Regions from separate parts of the Janthinobacterium sp. MP5059B genome, predicted to be linked through region 3. Evidence: predicted binding sites of a transcription regulator. Region 3 holds the regulator's gene; each other region holds the start of a gene.
The links. The regulator sigma-54, encoded in region 3, starts transcription at its own class of promoters, with help from an activator protein. The targets are predictions, from matches to a motif close to TGGCANGNAANCTGCTTT.

Region 1: the regulator sigma-54 is predicted to act here: its motif matches at 1,501-1,518, upstream of JAB1_RS12975 (EDSAP-1 family PEP-CTERM protein).
Region 2: the regulator sigma-54 is predicted to act here: its motif matches at 2,524-2,541, upstream of urtA (urea ABC transporter substrate-binding protein).

The regions. Positions count from the first base shown of each region.
Region 1 is NZ_LRHX01000010.1:1,076-5,973, forward strand. It holds gene JAB1_RS12970 (EDSAP-1 family PEP-CTERM protein) at 1-338, opposite strand, end outside; gene JAB1_RS12975 (EDSAP-1 family PEP-CTERM protein) at 448-1,428, opposite strand; gene JAB1_RS12980 (glycosyltransferase) at 1,616-2,848, opposite strand; gene JAB1_RS29890 (hypothetical protein) at 2,983-3,153, shown strand; gene JAB1_RS29895 (hypothetical protein) at 3,388-3,525, shown strand; gene JAB1_RS12985 (hypothetical protein) at 3,655-4,023, shown strand; gene JAB1_RS12990 (acyl-CoA thioesterase) at 4,108-4,566, shown strand; gene JAB1_RS12995 (DEAD/DEAH box helicase) at 4,655-4,898, opposite strand, start outside.
Region 2 is NZ_LRHX01000010.1:87,979-92,876, forward strand. It holds gene JAB1_RS13375 (Hsp70 family protein) at 1-150, opposite strand, end outside; gene JAB1_RS13380 (DUF2760 domain-containing protein) at 147-725, opposite strand; gene JAB1_RS13385 (transglutaminase family protein) at 991-1,590, shown strand; gene JAB1_RS13390 (DUF4349 domain-containing protein) at 1,607-2,395, shown strand; gene urtA (urea ABC transporter substrate-binding protein) at 2,594-3,847, shown strand; gene urtB (urea ABC transporter permease subunit UrtB) at 3,970-4,898, shown strand, end outside.
Region 3 is NZ_LRHX01000005.1:158,795-163,692, reverse strand. It holds gene rapZ (RNase adapter RapZ) at 1-246, shown strand, start outside; gene JAB1_RS04400 (enoyl-CoA hydratase/isomerase family protein) at 247-1,332, opposite strand; gene raiA (ribosome-associated translation inhibitor RaiA) at 1,468-1,830, opposite strand; gene JAB1_RS04390 (RNA polymerase factor sigma-54) at 1,900-3,378, opposite strand; gene lptB (LPS export ABC transporter ATP-binding protein) at 3,383-4,138, opposite strand; gene lptA (lipopolysaccharide transport periplasmic protein LptA) at 4,138-4,719, opposite strand; gene lptC (LPS export ABC transporter periplasmic protein LptC) at 4,745-4,898, opposite strand, start outside.

The DNA of each region.
Region 1 (4,898 bases), on a different contig from region 3:
GTGACGATTTGCGCCTCGCCGCGCGCATACGAGGCATTGCCCATGCCTTGCCGGGTAAAGTCGTTTTCTCCCTTGGTGACGGCGCCGCGTGTCGCTTGCGGCGCGTCGATCTCATTGCTGCCGCCGTTGATGATGCTGCTGCCGTTGAGCGTGGCGGTGGTGCGCGACAGGTCGATGTTGCTGAGCAGGGAGACGGAGCCGGAGGGATTGCTGATGACCAGGCCAAAGACACTGGTGTACGAATAGCCGTAGGCGGCGGCGCTGGCGGTGCCGCTGCTGGCCAGCAGCAGAAAGGCGAACAAGACCGTTGGCAGTCGGGTGCAAGAAAATGTCGTCATGAAAAATCCTCATCTCCTGATCGGCCGCGTTGTAAGGAAAACCGACAGGCTTGCTACATAAAAAAGGCGAGGAGAGCCTCCCCGCCTGTGAATCCCCCTGTTGCCTGGTTCAGGCGGCAACCTTGCGGCGACGGGCATAGCCCAGGCCAGCCAGACCCAGGCCCAGCAGAGCCAGGGTGCCGGGCTCAGGCGCGGCCTGTTTCACCAGATCCACGCTTTCCACCGCATTCAGGGTCAAGGTGTAGTTGCCGGCTGTCAAAGCATTGCTGACGGAGCTGAAGTTGCTGCCGCACGCGGTGCCGACACCGGTGCCCGTGGGCGTGCCGCAGCCGGATGGGTCGTAGGTGAACAGATTGCCGCGCGTGAGGAAATTGGTCGCCAGGCTGGTGTTCAGGTTGGCGCCATCGGCGTTTTCCGTGCCGCCCGAGATGCCCGAGCCGATCACGCCATCGGGCGTCCAGTTGAACACCGTTGCGCCGGTCGCATCCGTGATGGTGAAGGTGACGACCAGATTGGCCGTGGCGGTGGACAGCTGCCCGACCGTGCTTTGCAGGAAGACCTGCATGAAGGGCGAGGCCAGGAAATCAAAGCTCAGCGTTGCCGTGGGCGAACCGACGATGAAATCGACGGAGAAGCCCGTGGTCGAGCCATTGCGCCCGGACGCATCGGCCGTGCCGGCGGGGCCGTCCAGGTGGGCTTCGGCCACGTTCACCACCTGGGTGGAGGTGGAGCCGGGCGGGAACGAAGGGAACTGCGTGCTGACGATCTGCGCATCGCCGCGCGAATAGGTGTTGGTGGGGCCTTGCTGCGTGAAGTCGTTCTCGCCTTTGGTGACGGCGCCGACGTTGGCGCGGAGGGCATCGAGCGAGCCGGCGCCGCCATTGATGACGCTTACCCCATTCAGGGTGGCCGTGCTGCGCGAGATGGTGGTGCTGTTGGCCACCGTGATCTGACCCGTTGGCACGCCGATCACAAGGCCGAAGATGTTGTTGTAGGAATAGCCGTAGGCGCCCGCCTGTGCGCTACCTGCGGCGCACAGCATGGCCAGTGCCGCTGCGGCCGGGAGCAGTTTCAGTTTCGAGAGTTTCATTGTATTCACCTCGTGGTTGAGTGAGTCTGGAAGTCTTGCTGAGTCCTGTCGGCAGGTGCTCATGGCCAGTACCTAGCGACTTCCATGCCAACGCATGAGGCCCTTTTGAAATCAATGACTTGGCGTGTTTTTGTTGATGCGGTGCAGGCTTTGCCGGACTCGCTGTAAGAAAAACCGACGCTGCCCGTCAAGGCTGGCTGCCTAGAGGCAACGAGCCCAGCAGGGCGTGCAGATGGGGTAGCAAGCGTTGCCCTGGCACATAGTCGCGCATGGCCGTGGCCAGCTGGCGCGCCGCCAGCTTGGCCCTGCCATCGTCGAGCATGCGCGTGGCGGCATGGCGCAGGGCGGTTTCCTGGAAGCGGTCGGCGCGCAGCAGCAGGCCGGCCCCGGCCCCCGTGATGCCGTGCATGTTGAGGAATTGATCGAGGTTGCCGGCGATACCGATGACGGGTACGCCCGCCGTCAGCGCCTGCTGGCTGGTGGGGCTGCCGCCGTTGCAGATCACCAGGCTGGCGCGCCGTGCGGCCACATCGCCCGGCAGAAAGGGCGCGACATAGGCATTCGGCGGCACGGCGTCGACGCGGATGGTGCCGGCCGTGGCTGCCAATACGGTGACAGGCAGGGGCGCCAGCGCGCGCAGCACGCGCGGCAGCAATTGCCCCTGGCCGGAACTGCCCAGGGTGACATAGATGATGGGCCGTCCGCTGCTCAGTTCCGGACGCTGCCACCAGTCCGGCAAGTCGAGCGGCGGCGCCCAGATGATGGCGCCCAGGTAGTCGTGCGTGGACGGCATGGCGTGCGGCGGGAACAGTTGCGGAATATCCGCATACAAGGTGCGGTCGGCATCCGTATAGATGCGCCGCAAGTCGCTGCCCAAGGATGGCAGGCCATGGCGGCGGCGCACGCGGTTCAGGGGCACGGCATGCGAGGCGAAGGCCAGCGGGCGGATCAGGCGGAACAGGGGGGCGGCCAGCCAGATCGGCAGCAGGCTTGTCAGGGGCAGGCTGGGCACCGTGTAGTGCTGGCGCACGTACGGACTCCAATAGGCATTGCTGAGCGTAATGTAGGGAATGCGCTGCAGGCGCGCGCTGACCGACAGCGACAGGCGGAAGTCGCCGATCACGAGATCGGGCTGGACCGCATTGAGCAGGCGCAAGTCGTCTTCCACGTACGCGTGCAGGGTGCTTTCCGTGTAGACAGGCTTGCCGTGGGCCAGCGCCTGCAGGAATTGCAGCGATGAAATGCTATCGATGCGCCAGCGCCGGAAGGAGGCTTGCTTGAAACAAAAGTCATAGCCATCGGCGCAGGCAAAATGCACCTCATATTTGTCCTCGTCGAGTCCCTGGGCCAGGCTCAGGGGGCGGCCAACGTGGGCCAGGGTCACTGCCTCGGCCATAAAGAGGATTTTCTTGCGCGCCATGGGGATCGCTTGCACTCGCAGGAGAGAGACCTGCCAGGTTGGAGTGGCGCCACGCCGTTTAGTTCCCCCGTCGCGTGCCACTGGCGGGCGCCAGGATTTGGCCGCATCGGCTAGAGTGGGGCAAAGGAGGTCACATGCAAACCCAATTCCGTCCTGCCCTGTTGCGTGCGCACAGCACGCCCGAACCCGATATGCCGCCGCCGGAAGGCGATCCCGTCACGCCGCCGCCGGAAACGCCGCCCCACATCGAGCCCGTGCCCGTCGAGGAACCGACGCCGCCGCCACCGCCCGTGAAAATGCAGTGACGGGGCGCGGTGCGCCGCCGACATGGCGGTGACGGGGAGATGTGCGCCGTGTTTATTTCCGATCGGAAATGGACTGCGCGGTGGCCGCCGGCGCCACGCCATTTAAACAACAAAAACGTCAATAAATGTTGCCGAGTGGATACAAATCAAACTCTAACTGTCGAGTGTCATGCGGCCGTCACGATTCTGTTCTTATAATGAGACATCATAAAAATTCTTGTACAGGAGACCATCATGGGCAATTCCTTGCATAACAAAATCTACCTGGGCCGGCGGCCTGTGATGACCAGCAAAAACCTCGTGGCGCTGGCCCTGGCGGGCGCCGTGGCGGGTTGCGGCCTGGCCTGGCTGCTGCTGCGCAACTATAAATAAGGGCTGTCCTGCCCGTCTTCCAGTCAGCCGTCCGCCGCGCGGGCGGTGACTGATTCACGTTGCCTGTTGCCGATGCGCAGCGGGGCGCGTACCATGGGGGCCGAACACCTGGCCTTTTATGGAAAAGTAATGAAGAACGAGAAATTAACAACCGATGAATATGACGCGCTGGAGCAAGTTGCACGCGGCATCAAGACCGAGCGCCCCAGCGCTTGCGTTGCCCGCAATGCCAAGCGCCTGTCCGGCCTGAAGCTGCTCAGCTATGCACGCGATGGCCGTCTGTCCATCACCGAGAAAGCACAGCAACTGCTGTTCCTGCGCCGCTGCATCATGGGGCTGCGCGCCGTCGCCACTGATCCCCTGACCAAGCTGGAATCGGATGTGGCTTACTTCCTGGGCAAGAAAGCCCACATCGTGGCGCGCGCCGAAGGCGAAGGCTACGACATTTCCGACAAGGGCCGCGAGTCGCTGGCCGACATCGACACCCTGGGTCTGTAAGGCTCACAACCGGCCCTCGTGGCCGGTTTTCACATCTCCCCTCACTTTTAATTTCCCCCTTTGGAGAATACTTTGGACAGCGCGATGAACTGGTCGGCCCACGAACTGACGATGACGGTCTTGATGACGCCCGATATGGCCAATTTTTCCGGCAACGTGCACGGCGGCACCATCCTGAAATACCTCGACAGCGTCGCCTATGCCTGCGCCAGCCGCTATTCGGGCAGCTATGTGGTGACCCTGTCGGTGGACCAGGTGATGTTCCTGCAGCCTATCCACGTGGGCGAACTGGTGACGTTCCTCGCGTCGATCAATTACACGGGCACGACGTCGATGGAAGTGGGTATCCGCGTGGTGACGGAAAACATCCAGCAGCGCCTGGTACGCCACGCCAACAGCTGCTATTTCACGATGGTGGCTGTGGATGCCAACCGCAAACCGGTGGCCGTGCCGCCGCTGGTACTGGAAACGCCGGAACAGCACGCGCGCTTCGAGCAGGCCAAGCTGCGCAAGCTTTCGCGCCAGAAAGTGTCGAAGAAATAAGTCGTTGCGGACATAAAAAAACGGCCACCAGAGCGATCTGGTGGCCGTTTTTTATTGCTTGCCGCCCGTGGGCGGCATGGCGCCGTGATTAACGGTCGCCGTAGCTGCGGCGTGCGCCGTCGGTGCTGCGCGGGTTGGAACCCTTGTAGCCGCCGCCGGTGCTCGGTGCGCCGTCTTTGCGTGGTGCGCCTGGCTTGCTGAACGTGCGTTGACCTGGCTTCGCGCCGCCACGGTTGTCGCCTGGTTTCCAGCCGCCTGGACGGGCGCTCGAACGTGGAGCCGATGCCGTTTTCTTAGGCTCGAAACCTTCGATGACATTGACCGGGATCAAT
Region 2 (4,898 bases), on a different contig from region 3:
CGGCGCCGACAGCTGCGGCACTTTCAGCACGCCATGGCTGGACTTTTCGCCGTCGCTCTCGACCAGGTTGACATATGACAGGGCGCTGTGGGTGGTGCCCAGGTCGATGCCGATGGCGTAGCGCGGGGTAGGGTTGATCGTGTCGCTCACAGTTCCACCTCGGCCGGTGCCAGGATGGCGGCGTCGTGCTGCTCGCTCAGTTTCGGCAGGCGCACGCTGGAGGCGCGCCAGCCGCGGTGGCTGAGGGTACCCGTGAACGGCGCGGAGCCGACGACGTTGCCCGTCAGGCGTACTTGGGCGCTATCAAAACCTTCCTGCAGGACGATGCGGCTGCCTTCGGCTTCCTGGCGCACGGCCTCGATGGTGAAATACTCGCGCATGACCTTGGCGCAGCCTTCATGCACCACGCGGGCGGCCGCGCCGATATCGGCATCGGCATGGCTGCCCAGGTTTTCCTGGGTGAAATCGATCAATCGCGCTTCGCGTTGCAGCAGGGCCAGCAATTGCAGGGCCGCGTCCGGCGTCGCTTCCTTCAAAATGACGGGCGCGGCGGCTGGCGCCGGGGCAGGGGCCACTGGCGCGACGGGAGCGGCGGGCGCCGCCTCGGGCAAGGCCAGCTTTTCCACGCGGGCCGCATAGGCGGCGTCCGACAGGGTGCTGAAGAAGGCGCCGAAGGCCAGCGGGACACGGCGCCAGAACGATGGGTGCGACGATGATGTGCTCATAGGAAACTCGTTTCTCTGATCTGTAGGGAGGCGTCGGCGGCGCGCCGGAGGGCAGGTCCGCTTCGCAGGGTAGTGCATGTGCCGCGCCAATATGGCCGGCTGCGTTTGCCCGCATGATACCAGCTACCGGGCCGCCGCCAAAGTCGCCGCCCCCCGCGCAGTAAGGCTGAGGCGTGGATTTTCTTTGTTCCTGCGCAAGGAAACGCTCGATTTCGTGCCGTTTCGACTAGAATCGCGCATTATCTTTTCGCATGACCTTGACGCCATGTCTACCGACTTTTCCCCGTATCTAGCCAGCAGCACTTACATCGACAGCGACCATCCTGCCGTGCGCGCCAAGGCGACTGCACTGGCGGCAGGCGCGGTGGGCGACGCCGCCATCGCGGCCCGCTGCTTTGCCTTCGTGCGCGACGAGATCGCGCATAGCTGGGACTACCAGCGCAATCCCGTCACCTGCCGCGCTTCCGATGTCTTGCAGCACGGCACGGGCTATTGCTATGCGAAGAGCCATTTGCTGGCGGCGCTGCTGCGCGCCAACGGCATTCCTGCCGGCCTGTGCTACCAGCGCCTGGCCGTGGGTGAGGTGGGGCCGTCGTTCTGCCTGCATGGCTTGAATGCCGTGTATCTGCAGGAGTTTGGCTGGTACCGCATCGATGCGCGCGGCAACAAGCCCGGCGTCGCTGCCGCCTTCACGCCGCCACGGGAACAGCTGGCCTTTCCCGTGCTCGCGCCCGAAGAGCGCGACTTGCCGGAAATCTGGCCGGAACCGTTGTCGCAGGTGGTGGCGTCCTTGACCTGCCATGCGACCGTGCAGGATGTGGCGGCGCACTTGCCCGATATCGAATTGTTGCCGCTGCAAAAATAATCCAAAGAAAGAAATCATGAAAAAAATATCCATATGCCTGTTTGGACTGTTGCTGCTGGCCGGCTGCGGCAGCAAGGGCGAGAGCGGCGGGCAGTCGAGCGCCGCGCGTCTCGAAGGCAAGGAAAAGGGCAGCGAGTTCCTTGCCTATGAACATAATGTCAGCGTCGATACGCGCGAGGCGCAAGTGCGGCCCCTGTATGAAAAAGTGGTCGCCGCCTGCAAGGCCGATACGGAAAACGGCTGCCTGCTGCTCGATTCCAGCGTCGACAGCGGCCGCTACGTGCATGCGCGCATCAGCATGCGCGCCAAGCCGGCCGGCATCAAGAAGCTCGTCGCGCTGGTCGCGGCCGAAGGCGACGTCACCAGCCAGGGCACCAAGGTGGAAGACCTGGGCCGTCCCGTGCTCGACAGCAAGAAACGCCTGGAAATGCTCAAGCAATACCAGGCGCAATTGCAAGACCTGGAAAAACGTTCGGGCACCAACGTCGATGCCCTCATCAAGGTGACCAAGGAACTGGCCACCGTGCAAGTGGAACTGGAGCAGGCGACGGCCGCCAATGCGCTGTTGATGCAGCGTATCGATACGGACTTGTTGAACGTGGCCATCAGCGCCGAAGGCAGGCAATCGTTCTGGCGGCCCGTCAAGCGCGCGCTGGGCAATTTCACGGAAAACCTGTCGGAAGGCGTGGCCAACGCCATCACTGCCATGGCCTACATCCTGCCGTGGCTGATCGCTTTCGTGCTGCTGTTCCCGCTGGGCCGCAAGGGCTGGCGCCGCCTGCGTGGAGCTCCGCGCAAGGATTGATGCCGGGATTGCTGCATCCTGCGCACCGTTTTACGGCAATTTGAAACCTGGCTGCACAGTCCTTGTGCAGCCAGGTTTTTTTTCGTGCGGCGAGCGCCGCTTGCACCATGGCGGACGCCTGCCGGTGCTGGCATGCATTCTGCTTTAACAACATGGCAGACCCAGCTCGACCCCCACGAACCCATCACAGGAGTCCCCATGACACGACGCATCATCCTGAAAGCGGCCGCCGCCGGCGCACTGGCCCTGGCCATGTCCACCACCATGCAGGCAGCCTTGGCCGCCGACACGATCAAGGTGGGCATCTTGCACTCCCTGTCGGGCACCATGGCCATTTCCGAAACGTCGCTCAAGGATGTGGCGCTGATGACGATCGCCGAGATCAATGCCAAGGGCGGCGTGCTGGGCAAGAAGCTGGAAGCCGTCGTCGTCGATCCCGCGTCGAACTGGCCCTTGTTCGCGGAAAAAGCGCGCCAGCTGGTGGCGCAGGATAAAGTGGCTGTCGTGTTTGGCTGCTGGACATCCGTGTCCCGCAAATCCGTCTTGCCGGTGTTCAAGGAACTCAACAGCCTGCTGTTTTACCCGGTCCAGTACGAGGGCGAGGAGCTGGAAAAGAATGTGTTTTATACGGGCGCCGCACCGAACCAGCAGGCGATTCCTGCCGTGGAATACCTGATGAGCAAGGATGGTGGCGGCGCCAAACGCTTCGTGCTGCTGGGCACGGATTACGTGTATCCGCGCACCACCAACAAGATCCTGCGCGCCTTCCTGAAAAGCAAAGGCGTCAAGGATAGCGATATCAGCGAGGTCTACACGCCGTTCGGCCATGCCGACTATCAAACCATCGTCGCCAACATCAAGAAATTTTCCACGGGCGGCAAGACGGCCGTCATTTCCACCATCAATGGCGATTCCAACGTGCCGTTCTACAAGGAACTGGGCAATGCGGGCTTGAAAGCCACGGACGTGCCCGTCGTCGCGTTTTCCGTGGGCGAGGAAGAATTGCGCGGCATCGATACCAAGCCCTTGCTGGGGCACTTGGCGGCGTGGAATTACTTTGAATCCGTCAAGAACCCCGTGAATACGGCCTTCATCAAGCAGTGGAAAGCGTATGCCGTGGCGCAAAAGCTGCCGAACGCGGGTTCGGTCGTGACGAACGACCCGATGGAAGCGACCTATGTCGGCATCCACATGTGGGCGCAAGCCGTGGAAAAAGCGAAATCGACGGACACGGACAAGGTGATCGCCGCCATGGCAGGCCAGAGCGTGAAGGCGCCGTCCGGCTTTACCCTGACCATGGACCCGACCAACCACCACCTGCACAAGCCCGTGATGATCGGCGAGATCAAGGCCGACGGGCAATTCAATGTCGTGTGGAAAACCAAGGAACCGATACGCGCCCAGCCGTGGAGCCCGTTTATCAAGGGGAATGAGGGCAAGCAGAAGTTGTAGGCGCTATCACCCACCAGCAAATGCCGGGGTCGGACCCTCAGGGACTAGGCGTCCCCATCCGACCCCAGTCCTCGCCTTTGGGGTAAGCGCTCGCCCCGTGCAGTTTTTCCATGGAACTTACAATGAGGTTCATCTCCAAACTGCTGGTCCTCGCCTGCCTGTTGCTATCCTCGTTCGCGCAGGCTGCCATCCCTCCCGATCTGCTCAAAGCGCTATCCGGCGACGATCCCGATACCAGGATCGCGGCCGTCGCCCAGATCGCCGCCCTGGCCACGCCCGAGGCCGCCCGGGTGCTGCAAGCCTTGCAGGACGATCAGTTATATGCGGCCCCCGACGGCAAGGTGTATATCGTCGACGGTGAACAGGCATATGATCCGGCAAGCGGCCAAGGCGTACCGCTGCCCGATGGCATCGACGGCGTGATGGTCAATAATCGCTTGCGCGCGGCCGTGGCGGGCGCCTTGTCGGGGTTGAAACTGCTGGCGCCCGAGCGGGCCACGCGCCTGGCCGCCGCGCAGGCGCTGCAGCAATCCGTCGATTCCGCACAGGTCCCCCTGATACGCACTGCGCTGGCGCAGGAAAACGATGCTGACATCAAACAGATATTGCAGGTGCTGATCGCCAGCGCCAACCTGCATGCGCCCGACGCCGCCACGCGCGAGGCCGCCGTGCAGGCGCTGGCGGGCAGCAGCGATGCGCGCTTGCTGCCCGTGCTGCAAGCCATGCTGGAGAAAGGGCCAGATGGCAAGGCCGGCGAGCCGGACGAGGCCGTGCAGCTGGCCGCCATCGAGACCATGCGCCAGATCAAGGGACGGGTGGCGCGCATGGAGTTCGCCGGCAATGTGTTCTACGGCATTTCGCTGGGCAGCGTGCTGCTGCTGGCCGCGCTGGGGCTGGCCATCACGTTTGGATTGATGGGCATCATCAACATGGCGCATGGCGAATTGCTGATGATAGGCGCTTACACGACCTACCTGTGCCAGCTGTTCTTCCGCAGCTACCTGCCTGGCTTGCAGGATGCGTATCTGCTGGCCGCCTTGCCGGCCGCCTT
Region 3 (4,898 bases):
GACGGCCGCGATGCGCCCGTGATCGCCTTCCTCGACGCGCAGCCGAGCGCGCTGGAACTGCTGGCCGACATCCGCGCCTTCATCGAGAAATGGTTGCCGTCATTCAAGTCCGACAACCGCAGCTACCTGACGGTGGCCCTGGGCTGCACGGGCGGCCAGCACCGCTCCGTGTACATGGCGGAGCGGCTGGCGCAGTATTTCGGCCCCAACGAGCGCGTCGTCCTGCGCCACCGCGAACGCAGCTAATTAGTCGAGGTGGCGCAGCGGATGCGCCGCGGCTGGCCAGACGGGGGCAAAGAAGCGCGCCACCATGGCCGCATCGACGTCGTCCAGGCTGGCAGGGTTCCAGCGCGGTGCATTGTCCTTGTCGACCACCAGCGCGCGCACGCCCTCGAGCACTTCGCCATGTTCGAAATTATGGCGCACCACCGTGCGCTCCATGCGCAGGCAATCGGCCACGCCCAGGTGGGCGCCCCGCTGCAGCAATTCCAGGGTCACCGACATCATCAAGGGCGAACGCAGGCGCATGGCCGCCAGCGCCTTGGCCGCGAACGCGCTGTCATCCTGCGCCAGCGAGGCCATGATGGCGGCCACGGAAGGGGCGCCGAAATGGCGGTCCAGCGCCGTGCGCGCCGTGGCCAGGGGAGATACCCCCGCCTCGGCCTGGAAAGGCGCCGCCAGCGCCTTGATGGCCACCGGCAAGGCCTCGCCCCGCGTCGATTCGAACAGGTCCAGCAGCGCCCCCATCTGCGCCTCAGGCAGGTAGACATCGGCCAGCCCCGTGTACAGGGCATCGGCCGCGTTGATCGTCAAGCCCGTCAAGCCCAGGTACAGGCCCAGCTGGCCGGCCAGGCGGGATAGAAAATAACTGCCGCCCACGTCGGGAAACAAGCCGATATTGACTTCCGGCATGGCCATGCGCGTGCGGCCCGTCACGATGCGCAGGCGGTTGCCCGGCCCGGCTTGCGCCACGCCCATGCCGCCGCCCATCACCACGCCATCCATCACGGCGATATACGGTTTCGGGTAGAAATGAATTAAATGATTTAAAGCATATTCTTCCGTAAAGAAATCTTCCAGCATGGCGCTGCCGCCTTGCGGCGTGGCCAAGCCAGCATCGAAAAAGAAACGGATGTCGCCGCCGGCGCACAGGGCTTTTTCACTGCTGGAGCGGATCACCACGGCGTCCACCTGCGGATCGTCGCGCCAGGCCAGCAGGGCCGCGCTCAGGGCGCGCACCATCTCCAGCGACAGGGAATTCAAGGCTTTCGGACGGTCGAGCACGATATGGCCCGTGCGGTTGCGGATGGAAGTCTGGACGAAGTCGCTCATGGCAGGCAGGAAAAAAGTGAAAGTGCAAACATTTTAGCCCCTGCGCGGCGAACATTGCGCTCAAAAGGTCCAGGCGCAAAAAAGGGCGCAAGATGTGCGCCCTTAGTTGATCACAACTGCTGGAAGCGGGTGGCCTTAGACGGCGACGACGGCTTCTTCCTCGGAGTTGTCTGGCAGATGCTTGATCGCCTCTTTACCGTGCCCTTGCACTTTGGTTTTGTATTTCATCACTTGCCTATCGAGCTTGTCGATCAGGGTATCGATCGCGGCGTACAGGTCGTGCGCCAAGCTTTCCACATAGACAGTCTTGCCGCTCAAACGCAGGTTGACTTCAGCCTTTTGACGTTTTTCTTTCTCTTTGAGGTTATCCACGGTCAGAATCACGGCAATATCGATGACTTGATCGAAATGACGTTTCACGCGCTCCAGCTTCGTTTGTACGTATTCACGGATGGCTGGTGTCACTTCGAGATGATGTCCGCTGATGGTGAGATTCATACACACTCCTAAAGATGATCGGGTTCGTGCGGTCCATCCTATCCGGCCCGCAGAGGAACCGAAAAAAACTTACAAACACTTACGCAGGCTCACTGGCGGAATTTTCAACGCTTCCCGGTATTTGGCAACAGTACGTCGCGCAATCACCATGCCTTGCTCCCCCAGCATGTCCGCAATCTTACTGTCGGATAAAGGATTTTTAGGGTCTTCTGCTCCTGTCAGTTGCACGATCAATGCCCGTATCGCCGTCGATGACGCTTCGCCCCCCGCTTCGGTGGCGACGTGGCTACCAAAGAAATATTTCAACTCGAACATGCCGTGCGGGGTCAGCATGTACTTTTGAGTTGTTACCCGCGAGATAGTACTCTCGTGTAAACCCAGTGTATCAGCTATTTCACGGAGCACAAGGGGACGCATGGCAACGGCCCCATGCGAGAAAAAGTTCTTTTGTCTTTCTACTATCGCCTGCGCCACGCGCAGGATCGTGTCGAAGCGCTGGCGCATATTCTTGATCAGCCACTTGGCTTCCTGCAACTGTGCGCCCATGGCGCCCTCGCCCTTGCCCTGCTTGAGCAAGTTGGCGTACATGGCATTGACGCGCAGGCGCGGCATGACATCGTTGTTCAGGGTGACTTGCCAGCCATTGCGCGCGCGCTTGACGACGACGTCGGGCACCACGTAATCGGACACGTCCGAGGCGAACACGGCGCCCGGATGCGGATTGCACTGGCGAATCACCGTCTGCGCTTCGCGCAAGTCTTCATCGTCGCAATCGAGGGCTTTTTTCAGCTTGTTGAAATCGCGCTGGGCAAACCAGGCCAGGTGCTTTTCCACGATGACGAGGGCCATGCGGCGCGTCACCATGGCGATGTGCGGCAAACGCTTGATTTGCAGCGCCAGGCATTCGGAGGCATTGCGCGCGCCCACGCCGGGCGGATCGAAACTTTGCAAGAGAGACAAGGCCGTGCGCATCTCGTCGGCGTCGATTTCCAGCTCTTCCGGCAGGCGCGCCAGGATGTCGTCGAGCGACTCTTCCAGGTAGCCATTGTCGTCGAGCGCGTCGATGATCAGCTCGACCAGCGCGCGGTCGCGCAATTCAAGCACCGTCACGCGCATCTGCTCCATCAGGTGTTCGCGCAGGGTGCAGTGATGGGCCTCCAGTTGCGGACGCGAATCTTCGTCGTCGGGCGCCTTGCCCCGGCTCGCCTCGCTCCAGTCGCTGTCGCCGCCATCCGCGGCGGCCGGACCCTCGCCGGCATCGCCATCAAAGGTTTCCGCTTCGGCCGGCGCTGCGGGCACCTCCTGGCCTGGCGGCTGGGGCGGCGCTTCGGCCGGCGCGGCCGTGGAACTCAAGGCACCGTCGGACAGCAGGCGCAGCGAACGGTCGAGCGGATCATCGAGGCGTTCGAGCAAGGGATTGTCCGTCAGCAATTGCTCTAGTTCCTGATGCAATTCCAGGGTAGACAATTGCAACAGGCGTATCGATTGCTGCAACTGCGGCGTCAGTGCCAGGTGCTGCGAAGTGCGCAGCTGCAATGATTGTTTCATTGGCTTACATGCGGAAGTGTTCGCCCAGATAGACCCGGCGTACCGACTCGTTCGCGATGATGTCGTCGGGGCGCCCCGACGCCAGTACCGAGCCCTGGTTGATGATGTAGGCACGGTCGCAGATACCCAGCGTCTCACGCACATTATGATCGGTGATCAGCACGCCGATATTGCGCTCCTTCAAGAAACGCACGATGCGCTGGATCTCGATCACGGCGATCGGATCGACACCGGCAAACGGTTCGTCGAGCAGCACGAAACGGGGATCGGTGGCCAGCGCGCGGGCGATTTCCACGCGGCGGCGCTCGCCACCGGACAGCGACAGGGCCTGGTTCTCGCGCAGCTTTTCAATCTGCAAGTCAGCCAGCAATTTATCCAGGCGCACCTCGATCTCGGCCTTCGTCAGCGGACGGCCTTCGACGGTCTGGATTTCCAGCACGGCGCGGATATTGTCTTCGACCGTCAGTTTGCGGAAGACGGACGCTTCCTGCGGCAGGTAGGACAGGCCCATCTGCGCGCGGCGGTGGATCGGCAGGCTGGAGATGTCCACGCCGCTGATATCGATGCTGCCGCCATCGGACGGCACCAAGCCGACGATCATGTAGAACGAGGTGGTCTTGCCGGCGCCGTTCGGGCCCAGCAAACCCACCACTTCGCCGCATTCGACTTGCAGCGAGACATCATGCACGACTTGCCGCTTGCCATAGGTTTTTTGCAGCCCGCGAACGATCAGGGTGCTGCCGCAACGAGTATTATCCATTATTTCTTTCCTGGCGCAGGCGTGGCCGGCGCTTTCTCCGCCGCCGGTGCCTTGGTTTTCGGCTGGATCACCATGCGCACGCTGCCGCCATCCGGGGTGCTGGTGCCGCTGTTGGAATTTTCCATCGCAAACACTTCCTTGCGGCTGTCATACGAGATGAAGGCGCCATTGGCCACGTCGGTCACTTTCGTGCCTTCCAGGCGCGTCAGCTTGGCCCTGGAAAACAGTTTCACCACTTCCGTCTTGTTGTCGTATTCCACGCGCTCCGCTTCGCCTTCCACCCACAGGTCGCCCGCGCCATCGCGCTTCTGGCGGAAGGTGGCGAGCTTGCCGGGATCGGCCCAGAAGGTAATGAACTGGTAGCCTTGCGGATCTTCCGTGATCACGGCGCGACCCGCCTTCATGGTCAGGGTCCCCTTGACCAGCACGACGTCGCCCGTCAGGGTGCGCACCTGCTTGATGTCATCGACGTGGCCGCTACGTGCCGTGATGACGGCTTCCTTCTCGGAATCGGCCTTCTCGGCATGCGCCACGCCCATGATGGCCAGGGAAAATACGGTCAACAGCAAGATGTTCTTCATAGTATGGTTTCCTTGTTTCATTCTGTCATTTTGCCGCCGCGGCCGGGCGCGGTTTCGGCGGGAGGACCATGCGCAGCGCATTCTGCACTTCCACCACGCCGGTGGCGTTATTGGCTTTCATGCCGATGCCATTGAGGCGCGAGGTGCCCGTCAGGATATCGACAGGCACGTCCGTTTCC